Regions from separate parts of the Thalassotalea euphylliae genome, predicted to be linked through region 2. Evidence: predicted binding sites of a transcription regulator. Region 2 holds the regulator's gene; each other region holds the start of a gene.
What was found. Region 2 encodes LexA, which represses DNA repair genes until DNA is damaged. Its sites were predicted from a motif close to TACTGTATNNNNATACAGTA; they were not measured.

Region 1: a site for LexA is predicted at 1,299-1,318, ahead of DXX94_RS17815 (DNA recombination protein RmuC). Genes of this name have one in related genera too.
Region 3: a site for LexA is predicted at 1,055-1,074, ahead of dinB (DNA polymerase IV). Genes of this name have one in related genera too.

The regions. Positions count from the first base shown of each region.
Region 1 is NZ_QUOT01000001.1:4,063,364-4,065,574, reverse strand. Features, by position in the region: gene DXX94_RS17815 (DNA recombination protein RmuC) at 1-1,231, opposite strand, end outside; gene DXX94_RS17805 (fumarate hydratase) at 1,986-2,211, opposite strand, start outside.
Region 2 is NZ_QUOT01000001.1:2,379,461-2,381,671, reverse strand. Features, by position in the region: gene DXX94_RS10575 (hypothetical protein) at 1-503, shown strand, start outside; gene lexA (transcriptional repressor LexA) at 588-1,202, shown strand; gene coxB (cytochrome c oxidase subunit II) at 1,778-2,211, shown strand, end outside.
Region 3 is NZ_QUOT01000001.1:1,721,448-1,723,658, forward strand. Features, by position in the region: gene dinB (DNA polymerase IV) at 1-912, opposite strand, end outside; gene DXX94_RS07735 (tetratricopeptide repeat protein) at 1,117-1,758, opposite strand; gene nqrM ((Na+)-NQR maturation NqrM) at 2,102-2,211, opposite strand, start outside.

The sequences.
Region 1 (2,211 bases), 1.7 Mb from region 2:
GACGGGTAATTTTATCTGCTGAGGTATGAATTTGTTTAACATCATTCGCCGCTTGGTCGATATGGCGCGCTAAGTTGTTAAAGCGCCCTTGGAAGCGTCCAAAGTCTTGTGCCAGCATACCCAAGTGCTCTTGAATTAAATGCACTTGCTGTTTAGTCGCTTCGTCTTTAATCACCGCTCGTGCCGTAGTTAAAATAGCCATGAGCGTAGTTGGCGATGCTAACCACACACGTTGTTTATTGGCAAATTCAACTAAGTCAGCATGATGGGCATGAATTTCCGCAAATACCGCCTCAGCAGGAATAAACATAACCGCACCGTCAGCGGTTTCATTTTCAATTAAATACTTGCTGGCGATATCATTAATATGCTTTTTAATGTCTTGTTTAAACTGCTTTTCCGCATTTTTACGCACCAATAACTCATGCTCAGGGTTGGTCATGGTTTGGTAGCTTTCCAGCGGAAATTTCGAATCAACCACGACATTACCTGTCGGTTTTGGCAGAAACAAAATACAGTCGGCAATTTTACCGTTCGACAATGTATGTTGCAGGGCAAATTGGCTCTCAGGTAATACATTTCGCACGAGCGAGTTTAACTGCACTTCGCCAAAGGCACCGCGCGAGCGTTTATCCGCTAGCACTTCTTGTAAGCTCACGACATTGCTAGAAAGCTCCGTAATCTTCTTTTGCGCGTCGTCAATTAAGGCCAAGCGTTTGAGAATATCGTTAAAGGTTTGAGTGGTTTTTTCAAAGCCTTCACTTAGGCGTTTGTCCACCTGACCACTAATTTCTTGCAGCCTTTTGTCTGTTGACTGAGTGAGCTTTTCAATACTTTGCGCCTGTTCATCACGGTTAACTTTCGCCATCAAAGTAAGCTGCTCTTGCAACTGCTGCTGTTGCTGACGAAACAGTTGATTTAACGATTGAAACTTCTCAAAGAGCTGCTGCTGACTATTTTGATCACTTTGCTTATGTTGCTGCATTAATTGCAACTTAGTTTCCGCCATCAACTCTTTAATTTGGTGCTGATTATTCACATATCCCTGCTGAAACTGCTGAATCAACTGGCTTAAATTCCCCTCAATACGGGCAACTGACGCTTGCTGTTCGCTCTGGTTTTTCTGCTTAAAAACAGCAATTAAATTGATAATAAAATTAAGGATAACTAAGGCAAGTATTGAAATTAGCAATAACTCACTAGTGGATAACTGTTGGAAAAATTCGTTCACTGGCTCACCGTGAAAACGCTTATGTTTTGCCGAGCAAAGCGACTAAGCTAAACCCTTTTAACACAAGCACTGTAAATATTAACAGTTATTAGTAACATAAATTGGCACAATAGGAAATGCTAGCGATAGTAATAGCTCGAAACTAGCCAGAATTTAGCGTTTTTTGCGCAATAAATACGAAAATAGCATAGGTGAACGTGGCATTCGTTAAGGAGAAACTGTCAACCTCTATCAGTCATTAATTTATAAAATTTCATATATATATAAACACAGTTCAAGATAAATCCTTCTTTCCACGGTGAAAGCGCGCAAATTGCGCGCCTTTAACAAATATATGTTTTTTCGTATCTAATAAACTGTTGTGTACCACCACAATTTCAAGGATGAAAGTTATTTCAATTAAGCGCCCTTTTTCTGAATTTATTAGCACGTTCATATGTTTTTCGCGGTTAGCATTTAGCGCCATTTTTCTAGAACAAATAGCGGCTCAAAATTCAGATTAAGCATGTTGTGGTGGTAAGTTGCTGGCTGGTTGGGTACGTATACTTTCTGAGTTTGGAATTTAATCCAGCCCAATGTAAAGTAAGAAAAATTACATGACAAAACAATCAAACGGACGCTGCAGTTCCCCCGTTTTAGTGGACACCTCCTTATCTCAATGAGGAGGCCATTATGCCCAGAAATACAAACACAAAAAAGGCGCTAACAGCGCCTTTTCGATAATTGTTAAAGCTTAAAACAAACTAGCCTTGATCTACGCACCTAGTTTTTCATCCAACTCTTCGATTTTTGCCTGCCAAATTGCTGGGCCAGTCACATGAGCCGATTCACCAGTGCTGTCTACTGCGACAGTTACTGGCATATCTTCAACGTCAAACTCGTAAATCGCTTCCATACCTAAGTCTTCAAAGGCAACCACTTTCGCGTGTTTAATCGCTTTTGATACTAAGTATGCCGCGCCACCTACGGCCATTAGGTAC
Region 2 (2,211 bases):
ATCGTGCGAATAATGAAATTGCGACGGGGGGCTACATTGCTAAAGGAGCAATTGATATTTCACATTTGTCAGAATTAGAGCAAGACAAGCGAGGGAAAGAGTTGGCAATAGAATGGATAAAAAATAATCCAGTAGACTTTTTTTACTTGTCATTTATCAAAATGACCAAGTTTTTAGGAGACGATAGTACCGGTATTTATTCGATTCTTAAGCGAAGTGCTCAACAACCAATAGGTGAGATACCTTATTACGGCTTGAAATTAGGGGCTAACACATTCTGGTTATTATTGTGGCTGATAATATTTTTCTGTCGAGAAAAACTGTATAGCCTGATAACATCTGATCACTTGATTGCTACTTTAAGTTTGTCTTTTTTATATTTTTTTACAGTACACTCAGTATTCGAAAGTAATGCAAAATATCACCTGCCTGCGATACCTATGTTCTTTATTTTAGTGGCTATATTGATTGCTGAAATAGTCGAGACATTCGATAACGGGTAGATTGTATTTATACTTGCATATCCATACAGTGTGTATATACTTACAGTAATGCTGTATGGATATCAGGAGAGGACCTGTATCGCTATGAAGCCATTAACCGCACGACAATCTCAAATATTTGAGCTTATCAAAGATAAAATTGCTGATACTGGCATGCCACCAACACGAGCTGAAATTGCCGACTTCTTCGGTTTTAAATCAGCTAATGCTGCTGAAGAGCACTTAAAAGCACTGGCAAAAAAAGGCTACATTGAAATGCTGCCAGGTACTTCACGTGGTATCCGTCTAGCTGATGCATTTGTTGAAGAATCTGGTTTACCGTTAATTGGTCAAGTTGCAGCTGGTGAGCCAATATTGGCGCAAGAGCACGTGGAAGACCGTTATCAAATTGATGGCAATTTATTCCAACCTGCTGCAGATTACTTACTGCGTGTTAACGGCGAGAGTATGAAAGACATCGGTATTATGGACGGTGATTTATTGGCTGTGCATCAAACAACTGATGTTCACAATGGCCAAGTTATTGTCGCGCGGGTAGAAGATGATGTTACTGTGAAGCGCTTTAAACGCGAGGGTAATGTGGTTTATCTGCATGCAGAGAATGAAGAATTCGCGCCAATAGAAGTTGATCTAACCAGCCAGCACTTTAACGTTGAAGGTATTGCTGTTGGTGTTATTCGAAATGCAGACTGGATGTAAGATAAAGCATTTCTTTTCAAGGTCTATTTTTTATCATTAGCTAGACGAATAGACTAATATCGATGATATTGTAGCTTAGTTACCTGACCTATATTTTTCTAATTAAGCCAGCGAATTTCGTTGGCTTTTTTATGTCCAAAAAACCTATCACTACTAAACTTTCTAGTTGACTGTATCCCCTCCCAAGCGCTTGATAGCACATAATTTAATCGACGCGATGTTCTTTTATTAGAGTTCATACTCTACTGATAAATAAGGAAAAAATAATAATAATTGATCATAAATCACTAGATCTTGATTAAAAATTGAGTAATTCTAGGTTGTAAAGTGCGCAAGCAATAATGACGAATAAAACATAAGAATAAGTGATGTGCGCACAACAACTACATTACAACATACATCACAACACGATCTGCAAAGTAAGCCCACGTCGAAAGTTTTACTATCGACGGCTTTGATGTCTTTGTTATTCAACAGGGTAGAGGAGATGTCGAGTGAAAAGACGTAACCTAGGTTGGCTGTTTTTTGGGAGCATTTTTAGTAGTACGTTGTTTTCCAGCACAGCTTGGGCGGAGATGGAGCTGAACTTAACCAAAGGGGTTACCGCAATCAGCAATGAGGTTTATGACCTTCATATGTTGGTACTGTGGATATGCACCGTTATTGGTATTTTAGTGTTCGGCGCAATGTTTTGGTCGATGGTATTCCATCGCAAATCAAAAGGCGTTAAGCCTGCAACTTTCCATGAAAGTACCAAGGTAGAAATACTTTGGACTGCTATTCCCATTGTTATTCTCATCGCGATGGCAGTGCCTGCCACTAGCACATTGATTGAGATGGAAGATAATGATAATTCAGATATTACCATTTTAGTTACAGGCTCTCAGTGGAAGTGGCATTACAAATATTTTGACCAAGGTATTGAGTTCTATTCGGTGCTTTCGACACCGAGAGAACAATTTGATAATCGCGATGGCAGTGGTCAAACAAAAGGTGAAAACTACCTATT
Region 3 (2,211 bases), 660 kb from region 2:
CTGATCTTTGGTGGTTTGCACAAAATCATTAAATTTTACTTTCACGCCCAACTTATTCATGCCTGAACTAGCGAGGTATTTTTCTGAACGGCGATAAAGCTCAGGCAATAATTTTTGTTCTAAGATTTGGCTAAGTTCGTTAAAATCGTTGATATCATATTCAAAGGTACGCTCAACTCCCACGGATTTTCGCACCCGCGATATCTGTACTTCACGCTCATCGATACCATGGCTGCGCGCCCAGAGTACCCGGCCATATTTGCCAAATTGACTGATCAGATAGGCTTCTTCAGAGCGACGAATATCGCCGCAAGTGTTAAAACCCAGTTTACTGAGCTTTTCCGAAGTAACCTTTCCGACACCGGGAATTTTACGTAGCGATAAATTTTCTAAAAAATCCCAAATATCATCTGGGGCTATAGTGCACTGGCCATTAGGCTTATTCAGATCGGAAGCAATTTTGGCAACAAACTTTAGTGGCGAAATACCAGCAGACGCGGTTAATCCGGTTGCCTTAACAATTTCTTGGCGAATTTCTTGGGCAACTAAGGTGGCAGAGCCTTGATGTAATGTCGAATGAGATAGATCTAAGTATGCTTCATCAAGCGACAATGGCTCGATTTTGTCAGTATAGCGCTCAAAGATACTGCGAATAATTTCGCTGGTTTCTTTGTACACTTGCATTCGCCCCGGCACGACAACTAAGTCTGGGCACTTCTTACGAGCCAGCGCAACCGGCATTGCCGAGCTAACCCCGTATTGGCGAGCAATATAGTTACAGGTTGACAGCACGCCCCGACGATCAGATTTACCACCAACCGCAACAGGCTTATTCGCTAACGCTGGGTTATCTCTGATCTCGACCGACACATAAAAGGCATCCATATCTATATGGGCAATTTTTCTTTGCATCGTTACCTTAAAACTCTGCCTAACAAATACTGAATACTATTCAAACCTAGCCGCTAGTTTATCAATCATTGCTAGCAACCAGGTGGATCTCGTCCTCTTTTTTACATTGAACAAAATTGCTAAGAACATAAAAAAAGAGCTTAACTGTATATTAATACAGTTAAGCCCATTCTAAAACTTAAAACTCACTATTTTATGCTGGCGCTAATTGATCCTTAAAAAAGGAAAGTCATTCAGCCCGTCAAAGCCGAGCGTTGAGTAACAACCAAATTGATTTTTACACTGACTATTCGGTAACCGAGAGCCCAACGCTTTGGCAGGGCGTCGATAGAGAACTAGTTGCTCGGTTAGCACCTCTTCTATCGGTGGCGAAGTAATAGTAATAACTTCAGTTTCATCTGTTGGCCATACTAAGCTGCCATTTTCATTTTTCATCAAGGGTTGGTTAGCGAGCGCTAAGGAAAGGTCAGGAAAGCTTTCCGCAGTAATAGGCTGTGATGTCTGTATTTGCTCAATCACGGCCGGCATATCTCGGTGGTTGTCTTGATAAGATTTGGCTAAATACTTGTCTGCCTTTTCTAAATCATGCAAACCAAAATCTTTACTTAGATAGGCAATGCCGAGTAAAAAATTGGCGTTCTTATAATCCTTTCCAGCAGCCGTTTCTAAGTAACGAACACCTTTGTTTAAATCTTTGAAACTGGCGTCACTAAGATAAACTAGCCCAGCTTTATAGTGAGCGGCAATATCGCCGCCTTTTGCTGCTTTCTTGTAATAATGCAGTGCTTTTTTGATATTGACTTCCGTACCATAGCCCGCTTGATACAGTTGACCCAATAGGCTCATAGCGCCCGCATGACCGCGCGTTGCCGCTGCTTGATATTGTTTAAAATACTCAGCACAAGTGTCGGTATTACATTCAATTAATTAACTCGACTTGGCTTGAAATGCCAGAGTACAAATAACGATTAACACTAAACTTAACTTATTCACATTTTTTCCCTTCTTAGTTAGCCTTCCTAGTTGGAAATACCCTTTAACCATACTAAAAATTGAAAAAACAACAAGATCACTAAAGCCCTGTGTGATTGATGGCCGATTATTTGTGATCAGCAAAGATGTTCTGGCTATTCGACGGGGACAAAAAAGGCCGCAAATACGGCCCCTTAGAGATTACTTTGTGTATTACTTACAGCGTTTTAATATCAATGCTGTTTTTCGTCATAGCGGCTTTGCGCTCTCGCTCTTGACGCTTTTCGCAAGGGTTATCACAGTTACAGGCTTTGTCGATCCCTAATG